3 regions of the Streptomyces sp. NPDC045678 genome follow, and region 3 is predicted to be linked to each of the others. Evidence: riboswitches for the same ligand, from Rfam matches in the RefSeq annotation. Region 3 holds a riboswitch; each other region holds the start of a gene.

Region 1 (3,961 bases), on a different contig from region 3:
CCCCGACGGCGCGCACGAAGCGCTCGACGTGCTCGTCGGGAGTGCCCGCGCCGAAGCTCACGCGGATCGCGTTCAGCGACTTCTCGCCGGGCGCGGCCTCGGGGGCGCCGCACTCGCCGGGCTCGTCGGGCTCGCTGTCGAGCAGGGTGCGCACCAGCGGGTGGGCGCAGAACAGGCCGTCGCGTACGCCGATGCCGTACTCGGCGGAGAGCGCGGCGGCGAAGTGCGAGCTGTTCCAGCCGTCCACGACGAAGGAGATGACGCCCACGCGCGGCGCGTCGTCGCCGAAGAGGGAGAGGACCCGCACCTGCGGCACCTCGGCGAGCCCCTCGCGGACCTTCCGGATGAGGTGCTGCTCGCGGGCGACGAGCTCGTCGAAGCCCGCGTCGGTGAGCGCCTTGCAGGCGGAGGCGATGGAGTAGACGCCGATGACGTTCGGGGAGCCTGCCTCGTGGCGGGCGGCGGTGTCGTGCCACTCCACGTCCACGCCGCCGCCCGCTTCCCTGGGGCGTCGCGTCACCTTCCGCGAGGCGCCGCCGCCCGCGAGGTAGGGCTCGGCGTCGCGCAGCCAGTCGGAGCGGCCGGCGAGGACACCGGAGCCGAAGGGCGCGTACAGCTTGTGGCCGGAGAACGCGACCCAGTCGACGTCCAACTCATCGACGGAGACGGGGTGGTGGGGCGCAAGCTGTGCGGCGTCGAGCACGATGCGGGCACCGTGCGCGTGAGCGGCCGCCGCCAGCTCGCGCACCGGCCAGAGCTCACCGGTCACGTTGGAGGCACCGGTGACGCAGACGAGAGCCTGCCCGTAGGGGTCGCGGTCGGCGAGTGCGCGCTCCAGGGTGTGGACGGCCTCGTCGGGGGTGCGCGGCGCGTCGAGGTAGGTGACGCGGGCGTCCCGCCACGGCAGCAGCGAGGCGTGGTGCTCGGTCTCGAAGACGAAGACCTGGCAGTCGGCGGGCAGGGCGGCGGCGAGGAGGTTCAGGGAGTCGGTGGTGGAGCGCGTGAAGACCACCTGGTCGCCCTCGCGGCAGCCGAGGAACTCGGCGACGGTCTTACGGGAGTTCTCGAAGAGGTCGGTCGACAGCTGCGAGAGGTACCCGGCGCCGCGGTGCACGCTGCCGTAGTACGGGGCGTACGCGGCCACGTCGTCCCACACGCGCTGCAGCGCCGGCGCGCTCGCCGCGTAGTCGAGCGCCGCGTAGGTCACCTCACCGCCGGTGACCAGCGGAACGGTGACGTCCCGGCCGAGGACGGCGAGCGGGGCACAGACGGACGAGTCGGCGGCAACAGCGGAAACGGACATGGCGAACTCCCGTAAGAGGCAAGTGAGTTCACTGCGACGACGGCCGGGCCCGAGGCCTGCGGCGGTGCAGTGATGAAGAGAAGAAGGGTGCGCGGAGAGGGGCCGAAGGCCCTAGCACATTCGCTTGCTCACGAGACTGCTCCCTTGAGGACCAGGACCCCAGGGCTGTGACATTCACCGATGTCCAGGGGTCCGCGCTTGCCATACGCCTCGCTGCGTACGGCCTGGTCTTCACCCGGGGCACCCCGCCACGGACGGAGGGTTGCCGGACAGCGGGCCGGGGCCGTAGTCGCTGTCACTCATGACCTGTGCAGCATCCTGCCACACGATCTTCGGCGCGCAAGGCGCAGTCCAGATTCCGGACTGCGCCGTGCGTCACATCGCCGCGCCGAAGGAGGGAACTTCTCAGCGGATTCCTCAGTGGATTCCTCAGCGGTTGCTGGCGGACACCCAGCGCTCCAGGGCCCGCTTCGCGGCCCCCGAGTCGATCGCCTGCGCCGCCTTCGCCATGCCGGCGCCGATCTGCTCCACGAGGGGCTGATCGGTGGGCGTGAGGGCGACCAGGGCCGCCGCCGAGTTCAGCAGCACCGCGTCCCGCACGGGCCCGGTCTCCCCGTCGAGCAGCCGCAGCGCGACCTCCGCGTTGTACGAGGCGTCGGCGCCCCGCAGCGCCTCGACGGGCACCAGGCCGATCCCGACGTCCCGCGGGTCGAACGCCTCCTCGCGCACGGCGCCGTCCCGCACCGTCCAGACCCGCGAGGTGGCGGTCGTCGTCAGCTCGTCGAGCCCGTCGTCGCCGCGGAAGACGAGGGACGAGTGGCCCCGCTCGGCGAAGACCCCGGCCACGATGGGCGCCATCCGCGGGTCGGCGACACCGACCGCCTGGGCGCGCACCTTCGCCGGGTTGGTGAGGGGGCCGAGCAGGTTGAAGACGGTGCGGATGCCGAGCTGGCTGCGGGCGCCGCCCGCGTGGCGCAGCGCGGGGTGGAACTTCACGGCGAAGCAGAAGGTGATGCCCGCCTCCTCGGCGACCTCGACCACCCGCTGAGGGGTGAGGTCCAGGTTGACGCCGAGCTTCTCCAGTACGTCGGAGGCGCCGGACGCGCTGGAGGCGGCGCGGTTGCCGTGCTTGACGACCTTCGCGCCGGTGCCCGCGACGACGATCGCGGACATGGTCGAGATGTTGACGGTCTTGGCGCCGTCGCCGCCGGTACCGACGATGTCGACGGTCGGGCCCGGCACGTCGATGACGTTGGCGTGCGCGTACATGGCGCGTACCAGGCCGGAGATCTCCTCGACGGTCTCGCCCTTGGCCCGTAGGGCGACCACGAACCCCGCGATCTGGGCGTCGGTGGCCTCGCCGCGCATGATGCGGTCCATGGCCCAGGCCGTGTCGTCGGCGCTCTGGTCGCGCCCGTCGAGCAGGCCGTTCAGTACGTCGGGCCAGGAACGGTCCGCCGCGGTGTCGCCTCCTGCGGGGGTCACAGCGCTCATAGCCGCTCCTGGTTTTTTCGTCTGCGTATGGAGGAAACACCCCGCCACGTCGGGGTGGGACGGTGGGACCACCCTATCCAGCCTCCGGGACGGCAAAGAGCCCCGTCCATGCAATGGACGGGGCTCCTGCCGTGGCGACCTTTTGGTCAGAGCTTCAGAGCTTCAGATGATCAGTGGTGGCCGTGGCCGCTCGTGATCTCCTTGTACTCGTCGGGGGTGGGCTTGGGGATCTGGCCCTCTTCCCCGTAGTAGCCCTTGGAGAGCTTCGCCCGGAGCTTCTGCGGACCGGACAGCTTGCGCTCGACACCGTTCTCGTCGACCGCGGGGCCGAGCTCGACCGGCTTGTACTGCTCGTGCGCGGTGAGCGTGTGCAGCTGCTCCTTGCTGAGCGGCTCGTGGACCTCGATGAACTCACCGTGCGGCAGCCGCTTGATGAGACCCGACTCGCGGCCGTGCAGCACCTTGTCCTTGTCGCGCCGCTGCAGACCCAGGCAGATCCGCTTGGTCACGATGAAGGCGATGACCGGTCCGGCGAAGAAGGCGATCCGGACGAACCAGGTGATCGCGTTCAGCGACAGGTGGAAGTGCGTGGCCCACAGGTCGTTGCCACCACCGACCAGCATGACCATGTACGCGGTGATCCAGGCGACACCGAAGGCCGTACGGGTCGGGGCGTTGCGCGGGCGGTCCAGGATGTGGTGCTCGCGCTTGTCGCCGGTGACCCAGGACTCGATGAACGGGTAGACCGCGATGGCCACGAGGACCAGCGGGAAGACCACGACCAGCGGGATGAACACGCCCAGGGCGAGCGTGTGGCCCCAGAGGTTGATCTCCCAGCCGGGCATCACACGGATCAGACCCTCGGCGAAGCCCATGTACCAGTCGGGCTGGGCGCCGGTGGACACCTGGTCCGGGCGGTACGGGCCGATGGCCCAGATCGGGTTGATCGAGGCGATCGCCGCGATGACCGCGATGACACCGAAGACCAGGAAGAAGAAGCCTCCGGCCTTGGCCATGTAGACGGGCAGCAGCGGCATGCCGACGACGTTCTTGTTGCTCTTGCCGGGGCCCGCGAACTGCGTGTGCTTGTGGAAGAAGACCAGGATCAGGTGCGCCACCACGAGGCCGAGCATGATGCCCGGCAACAGCAGGATGTGGACCGAG
Region 2 (3,961 bases), on a different contig from region 3:
GTCGTCGTCCCCGTCGTGGGCCGCCCGCGCGGCGTCCGAGGGACAGATCGTGGCGTCCGGGGCCCGGCGGTCCAGCAGCTCCAGGATGGTCTCTTCCAGGCGCCGCTCGGTCTTCCGCTCGCTCTGTGTCACCGGACCAGTCTCGCACCGGCGAGCACAGAACGGCCTTCGCTCACAGCGGGCGGTCGTTGAGGATCTTCTGGAAGAGCCGGTGGTCGCGCCAGGCGCCGTTGATGTAGAGGAAGGAGGGCGCGACCCCGTACTCCTCGAAGCCGCACTTCCTGAGCACGCGCTGCGACGCGGTGTTGTGCATCAGGGTGCCCGCCTCGACGCGGTGCAGGCCTAGTTGGGTGTCGGCCGCCGCGCAGGCGTGCCGCGCGGCGGCGGAGGCGAGACCGCGGCCCACGTGTTCGGCGTCGATCCAGTAGCCGAGGTTTCCGCTGCGGGCCGGGCCGAGCACGATGTTCGAGACGGCCGCGTGGCCGACGATCTCGGCGCCGCTGACCAGCACCCAGTGCGCGGACCGGCCCGCACGGCCGTCCGCGAGCTGCACACGGACCCGCTCGGCCTGCCCCTCCGGGGTGTAGAAGGCGGCGGGACGGTCCGGTTCCCAGGGGCCGAGGTGGTCGCGGTTGCGCCGGTAGGCGCGGGCCAGGGCCGCCGCGTCGTCGAGGGCGAGGGGCCGGATGAGGACGCCTTGCACGAGGTCGACCGCTCCACTGATCATGCGCTCATCGTACGAGCGGCCGACCGGGACGCGTCAGCGTCCGCCCGCGACCCGCAGCACGGTGCCGGTGGCGTACGAGGCTTCGTCCGAGAGCAGCCAGGCGACGGCCGCCGCGATCTCGGAGGGCTGACCGGAGCGCCCGAGGGGGATGCCCGCGGCGAGCTTGGCGGGACGCTCGGGGTCGGCGTGGAACTCGGTCCAGATGACGCCGGGGGCGACGGCGTTGACCCGGATGCCGTCCCCGGCGACCTCCTTGGACAGGCCGACCGTCATGGTGTCGACGGCGCCCTTGGCGGCGGCGTAGTGGACGTACTCGCCGGGGGCACCCAGGGTGGCGGCGGCCGACGAGACGTTCACGATGGCGCCGCCGCCGTTGGCCTTCATGTCCCGTACCGCGCGCCGGGCGCAGAGCAGATAGCCGAGTACGTTCACTTCGAGCGCCCGGCGCATGTCCTCGGCGTCGGCGTCGGCGAGGAGCCCGACGGGGCCGCTGACCCCGGCGTTGTTGACCAGTCCTGTGACAGGGCCGAGCCCTGCGGCGGCGTCGAAGAGGCGGTCGACGTCGGTCTCGTCGGCGGTGTCGACCTCGACGGTGACGCTGCGGCGGCCTGCGGCGCGGACCGCGTCGGCGGCCTTCTCGGCGGCGGCCGCGTTGGAGCGGTAGCCGATGACGACGTCGTGGCCGTCCTCGGCGAGACGGGCGCTGACAGCGGCGCCGATACCGCGGCTTCCGCCGGTGACGACGGTGACGGGGTGCTGCACGGGGACCTCCGGCTCTGGGTGGCTGACTGTCGCGCCGCCCGGGCGCGGGGATCGCCCGCACCCGGATCACGCCGTCATCCTACGAACCGGTGATCTTGGTCAGCCGCGAGGGGCCTCGTGGCCGGTCCCGCCGGCCACGCCGACCAGCGTCGCGCCGGCCCTGTCGCACCGCAGCTTCAGCACGTTCCGGTGGGGCTGCCACTGGGCGAGGCCCTTGTGCTCGCGCAGCAGGCGGCGCAGGTGCTGCGGGTCGCGCGTCCACAGGGCCGCGGGGACGCCCCTGGTCGGGCCGAGCACGTGGAGAGCGATGCGGCCGTCGTCCGCGACGTCGTACGAGGACAGGAGCACGTCGACCGAGGTGTCACGGGTGTCGTGCGCGGGGGAATGCGTCATGGGGTGCCTCCGAGGTCGTGGACCCCGGGTTTCGCCGACCCGGTGATCCGCCGTTCCCCGTGCGCGTCGCACGGGGCGGGTCGTCACCCGGGGCACCCGCGACGGAGCGGGGTGCCGTCCAGCGAGCCGGGGCTTGACACTGGAACTCGTGACCCGCCCCGACCGTAACACTTCGCCTAGCGGGACGTCGCGGGAGTAATCGCGTCCTCCGGTGCGGCCGCTTCCGCGGGCAGGCTGTCCATGAAGGAGCTGACCGAGAAGACCGCGTTGCCGGGGCCCGCGGGGCCGTAGCCGGGCGGCGAGGAGAGGCCGTTGGCCTCCATCGTCGCGCGGTACGCCTCCAGGAGCCGCACGTGGTACTCCAGCGGCGCGCCCTGCGGGTTCGCCTTGCCGAGCGGCGTCGTGGGCTCCGGGCACCAGGTCGTGAAGCGGGGCGTGATGCCGCGCGACATGAAGTACTGCAGGCCCTCGACGGTGGAGTCGATGGCCTCGTCGACCGTCTTGAAGCCGAACGGCTCGGCCATCTCGACGCCCGCGACGAAGTTCGGGATCACGTTGCGCGGTCCGAACACCTCCGCGGAGTCCAGGATGCGGCGGTGCCACTCGTCACGGCCGACGTACCGCTCCTTGCCGGGGCAGTACCGCTCGAACAGGTACGGGTCCCAGACCTCGTAGTTCGGATGGTAGATCCGCACTCCGTAGTCGTGGAAGCGCTGCACGTCCTCCTTGGGCAGCGCCTGGGCGACGACCTTGCCGATCCAACGGCCCGGGAAGCGCTCCTCGATGGCCTTCGCGTACTGCCCGTAGAAGTCGGCCTCGTCCTTGCCCTGGAGCCGCGTGGTGATGGCGCCGCCGGTGAGCGTGTACGCGGTGGAGGACTTGTTCGTGTCGTACTTGTCGATGATGGCGAGGGCTTCGAGGACCTCGTCCATCGGCTTCACGCCGGTGTAGGGGCGGCCCGCCGCCTTCTGCTGGCGCCAGTTGTGGTTGATGTCGCAGTACTGGCACTCCTCCTTGGCGCCGAAGTACTGGCAGACCCGGAAGACCGTCAGGTAGATGAGGTAGCCCCATTGAATGGTGGGCGCCACCTCCATCACCGACTTGCCGTTCTCCAGCGTGTGCCGGTAGTAGTCCGGCATCGGGGGCAGGCCGACGTCGGAGATCCGCGCCCCGTCCAGGTACAGGCCGAGCACGCCGTGGTCGTCGGCGGCGACCCGGTAGGGCGAGGACGGGTTGACGCGCACCGAGACGACGGTGCGGCGCAGCCCGTACGGGCCGCCGGTGAGGACGATCTCCTCCGGCGGGCGGCGCAGGGCGGCGGCGCCCAGCTCGGGCAGCGTGCCGTGGTCGAAGGAGAAGATGAAGTACGACTTCGGCTTGACCTCGCCGTTCTCGTTGTCGCTGAGCGCCGACTCGTCGAAGGCGATGCCGCCGCGCAGCAGATCCTCCTTGATCACGGCTTCCCGCGGCACGTGCGGGAACCGCTCCATGAGTGACTCGATGAGCTGGGTACGGCTCTCGCTGCGGCTTGGCATGGGCCGGGCACCTCGGATCCTGTTCGGTCGATCTGTCCCGTCCACGCTAATACCCGCCCGATCCGTTCCGGATCCGACTCCGGTCTCAGTGCGTCTCCACCGCAGGTCTATCCTGCGAGGTCCGGGGCTCCCTCAGTCCCCGTCGAGCATGACAGGGACGCCGCTGCGGGCCGACGCGTAGCCGGCCTCCACCACGCGCAGAGTGCGCAGGCCGCCCTCGCCGTCCGCGACCGTCATGGCGCCCTCCTCAGCCCCGTACAGGAACGCCCTCAGCATCAGCTCGTCCAGGTCGGCGCCGAAGGGCACCTCGGTGCCGCTGCCCCTGCGCTCGCTGAAGCCGTGCACCTTCTGGTCGAAGGCGTCCATCTCCAGGGTGGCCCGTTCGCCGACGACGGTGAGTTCCAGGCCGCCCCACGAGTGGTGGGAGCGGGGGTGCGACCAGCTGCAGTCGATGGTGGCCACGGCGCCGTTGGAGTAGGTGACGCTGACCAGGCCGCCGGTCTCGGCGGCGACCTCGTCGGCGTACAGGAGGTTGTTGGTCTGT
Region 3 (3,961 bases):
GCAAGAGGCCGACTTCGTATATGCGCTCGGCAAGAGTGGCGGAGCGTGCTTCCCAACTGTACCGCGCTCAACCATGCAGAATTGCCCCCTCCGTTTCTCTCGCGGAGGGGGCAATTCAGATAACGCAGGGTGCTTGCGAAAAGATCAGCCGCCGGCGACGGCGGGAATGATCGAGACGCCCGCGCCGTCCGGCGTGGCCGTCTCCAGACCCTGCTCAAAACGGACGTCGTCGTCGTTCACGTACACGTTGACGAAGCGGCGCAGCTTGCCCTGGTCGTCCAGGACGCGGGCGGCGATGCCGGTGTGGTTCTTCTCCAGGTCGGCGATGACCTCCCCGAGGTTCGCCCCCTCAGCGGCGACCTCGGCCTTGCCGCCGGTGTAGGTGCGGAGAATGGTGGGGATACGGACGTTGACGCTCATCGGATTCACCTCAGAAGTACGGGGGCGGAGAGAGGCGCCCCTGGAAGGGGCGCGGGGAACTGCGCGAGGACGGACCACGGGCCCGCAGCCGGCGGCGGACACAGGGCCCTACGGCGACTAACCGGCGAGCCCCGCGGAGCGGAACGCCTCAAGGCTCGGCTTGATCGTGGCGGTGGCCTGCGACGTCTCGGCGACAGCGTCGAGCGTCTTGAGGCCGTCCCCCGTGTTGAGCACGACCGTGGTGAGGGACGGGTCGATGAGGCCCGCCTCGACGAGCTTCTTCGTGACGCCCACCGTCACCCCGCCCGCGGTCTCCGCGAAGATCCCTTCCGTGCGGGCGAGAAGCTTGATCGCGTCGACGACCTGCTCGTCGTCGACGTCCTCCACCGCACCGCCCGTACGCCGCGCGATGTCCAGCACGTACGGCCCGTCGGCCGGGTTGCCGATCGCGAGGGACTTGGCGATCGTGTTCGGCTTCTGCGGACGGACCACGTCGTGGCCCGCCTTGAACGCCGCCGACACCGGCGAGCACCCTTCCGCCTGCGCGCCGAAGATCTTGTAGGGCTTGTCCTCGACGAGGCCGAGGGCGATGAGCTCCTTGAGCCCCTTGTCGATCTTCGTGAGCTGCGAGCCGGAGGCGATCGGGATGACCAGCTGGTCGGGGAGCTCCCAGCCGAGCTGCTCGCAGATCTCGTACGCCAGGGTCTTGGAGCCCTCGCCGTAGTACGGCCGCAGGTTGACGTTGACGAAGCCCCAGCCCTCGCCCAGCGGGTCGCCGATGAGCTCGGAGCAGAAGCGGTTCACGTCGTCGTAGTTGCCCTCGATGCCGACGAGCTCGCCGCCGTAGACCGCGGCCATGACGACCTTGCCCTGCTCCAGGTCGTGCGGGATGAACACGCAGGACCGGAAGCCGGCGCGGGCCGCGGCGGCGCCCACCGCGCCGGCGAGGTTGCCCGTGGAGGAGCAGGACAGCGTGGTGAAGCCGAAGGCGCGCGCCGCTTCGAGCGCCTGCGCGACGACGCGGTCCTTGAAGGAGTGCGTGGGGTTGCCGGAGTCGTCCTTGACGAACAACTTGCCCTGTTGCACGCCGAGTTCCCTGGCGAGGTTGTCGGCCTTGACGAGCTTGGTCCAGCCGGGGTTCAGGTTCGGCTTGTCGGCCACGTCGGCGGGGACGGGCAGGAGCGGGGCGTAGCGCCAGATGTTGGCGGGGCCGGCCTCGATCTGCTTGCGCAGGGCCTCCGGGTCGCCGAGCGGCAGGTCGTACGCGACTTCGAGGGGCCCGAAACACTCGGCGCAGGCGAAGATCGGGCCGAGCGGGAACTTGGTGCCGCACTCACGGCAGGAGAGGCCGGAGGCGGGCCCGAGGTCTACGGAAGAGGTGGTGCTTTCGGTGGCGACAGTCTGCACAGCCATGGAGGCGAGGCCCTTTCTCCTCATCTTCCTCGCGACGCATCTCGCCGCGAGACGGAATTGGCACCTTCGCCAGCCGGGAGCCTCGCTGCGCTTGTCTGCGCGAGACCGACTGGGTGGTTGCCGGGGCTTCAACGGGCCGTATCCCTCTGCCCCTCTGGATGAGCGGTATTCGATTATGGGTTTCAGTTGTGAATCTCAGATCTTGTCCGAGAACGCGGTGGTGACCCCGACATGCGATGGCCACCGGCGTTGTTCAAGACTGTAACCGAAGCCCCGGACCCTTGAGATAGTCGTCCGAACCGCGAGATGGATCACATATGGGAGGACCACGACCGTGCTGGAAGAGGTCGAGCACTGGCTGAGCAGGCGTTCCTGGTCCGTCGCCGACCGCCCGCGGGACCTGCTGGCCGCCGCCAAAAGGACGGGCGGCGCGTCGGTGAGCGTCGTACTGCCCGCGCTCGACGAGGAGGGGACGGTCGGTGAGATCGTCGCCGAGATCCGCCGCGAGCTGATGGAGAAGGTTCCGCTGGTCGACGAGCTCCTGGTGGTCGACTCCGGCTCGAAGGACCGTACGGCGGAGGTCGCCGCCGCCGCGGGCGCCAAGGTCGTCCACCGCGACGTGATCCTGCCGCGCCTGCCGGCCGTCGCGGGCAAGGGCGAGGTGCTGTGGCGCTCGCTGCTCGCGACGAGCGGCGACATCGTGGCGTTCGTCGACGCGGACCTGAAGGAGTTCTCGGCGGACTTCGTCGCCGGGATAGTCGGCCCGCTGCTCACCGACCCGGACGTGGCGTTCGTGAAGGCGATGTACGACCGTCCGCTCGCGGGGGCGGACGGGCAGGGCGGCCGGGTGACGGAGCTGATGGCGCGGCCGCTCCTGAACATGCACTGGCCGCGGCTCGCCGGGTTCGTGCAGCCGCTGGGCGGCGAGTACGCGGCGCGCAGGTCGCTCCTGGAACGGCTGCCGTTCCCCGTCGGGTACGGCGTGGAGCTCGGCCTGCTCGTCGACGCGCTGCACACCGTGGGTCTGGACGCGCTGGCGCAGGTCGACGTGGGGGTGCGCAGGCACCGGCACCAGGACGGGCAGGCGCTCGGGCGGATGGCGGCGGCGATCTACCGGACGGCGCAGGTGCGGCTGGCGCGCGGTCATCTCGTACGTCCCGAGCTCACGCAGTTCGTCCGCGGGGAGCACGGGTTCGAGCCGAGGACCCACCCGGTGGACACGGAGGAGCGGCCGCCGATGGCCGATATCTCCGAGTATGCGCACCGTCGCGTGGCGTAACAGCCGAATATCATGCGCTTTGCCTACATTTCCCTTTATGTGGGTCAGATGCATGTGGGCAGAAGATGCCCTGAGAGTCGTGCGGCGGGCGGGCGTGCTGACGCTCGCCGCCGCCACGGTCGCCGCCGGGTTCCTCACCGCGACCGCGGCGCCCGTCGCCGCGGAGGTCGTCGCCGCGAAGGTCGTGGCCGCGAAGGTCGTCGAGCGCCGGACCGACACCCGCTTCCTCAGCGAGGACGACGGCGCGGTCGGCCCCAAGTACCGCAACGACCTGAGCGTTGACGCCAAGACCTCCGAGGTGCCGGACAGCGACCGCGCCAGGGCCCGGCGCGCCGGCGACGTGCTCGCCGAGACGGGCAGCTCCCGGACCCTGCTCCTCGGCGGGGCCGCGGCGGCGCTCTGCGGGCTCGGCGTACTGGTGATCGTCGCGGCCCGCAGGCGCCGCGACTGACCCACCCGGCCCAGCGGCACACGGCGGCCGGATTCCCTTCTCAGGGAGTCCGGTCTCCGTACGTTTGAGGGTTTACGGGACGGGCTACGTTTTGCCACATGGTCTCCGAGTCCGCACCGTCAGCAGCGCAGGTCCTCGTCGCGTCCAACCGCGGCCCCGTCTCGTACACCGTCGGAGAGGACGGTGAGCTCACCGCGAAGCGCGGCGGCGGCGGACTGGTCTCAGGACTCAGCGCGATCGGCGACGAGGCGGACGCCCTGTGGGTGTGCGCGGCGCTCGGCGAGGGCGACCGCGAGGCGGTGCGGCGCGGCGTCGGGGAACCCGGCGTGCGCATGCTGGACATCGACGCGCGCATCCACGCGGACGCGTACAACGGCATCGCCAACTCGGTGCTGTGG

Evidence for each region. A riboswitch is a leader RNA that binds a small molecule or an ion and turns the genes downstream of it on or off. The one in region 3 is predicted to bind S-adenosylmethionine.
Region 1: linked by a shared signal. The riboswitch ahead of AC07DO_RS04850 (aminotransferase class V-fold PLP-dependent enzyme) and the one ahead of thrC (threonine synthase) in region 3 are both predicted to bind S-adenosylmethionine.
Region 2: linked by a shared signal. The riboswitch ahead of AC07DO_RS38640 (hypothetical protein) and the one ahead of thrC (threonine synthase) in region 3 are both predicted to bind S-adenosylmethionine.

What each region holds. Positions count from the first base shown of each region.
Region 1 covers NZ_JBWKJS010000001.1:1,101,824-1,105,784, reverse strand. Annotated here, with positions in the region: gene AC07DO_RS04850 (aminotransferase class V-fold PLP-dependent enzyme) at 1-1,303, opposite strand, end outside; SAM riboswitch class IV at 1,493-1,610, opposite strand; gene trpD (anthranilate phosphoribosyltransferase) at 1,733-2,797, opposite strand; gene qcrB (cytochrome bc1 complex cytochrome b subunit) at 2,968-3,961, opposite strand, start outside.
Region 2 covers NZ_JBWKJS010000016.1:19,686-23,646, reverse strand. Annotated here, with positions in the region: gene AC07DO_RS38655 (DUF3253 domain-containing protein) at 1-132, opposite strand, end outside; gene AC07DO_RS38650 (GNAT family N-acetyltransferase) at 173-727, opposite strand; gene AC07DO_RS38645 (SDR family oxidoreductase) at 761-1,489, opposite strand; gene AC07DO_RS38640 (hypothetical protein) at 1,589-1,882, opposite strand; SAM riboswitch class IV at 1,927-2,036, opposite strand; gene AC07DO_RS38635 (radical SAM protein) at 2,059-3,417, opposite strand; gene AC07DO_RS38630 (Gfo/Idh/MocA family protein) at 3,550-3,961, opposite strand, start outside.
Region 3 covers NZ_JBWKJS010000005.1:502,929-506,889, forward strand. Annotated here, with positions in the region: gene AC07DO_RS20335 (MoaD/ThiS family protein) at 145-420, opposite strand; gene thrC (threonine synthase) at 538-1,833, opposite strand; SAM riboswitch class I at 1,851-1,998, opposite strand; gene AC07DO_RS20345 (glucosyl-3-phosphoglycerate synthase) at 2,168-3,112, shown strand; gene AC07DO_RS20350 (hypothetical protein) at 3,165-3,563, shown strand; gene AC07DO_RS20355 (alpha,alpha-trehalose-phosphate synthase (UDP-forming)) at 3,662-3,961, shown strand, end outside.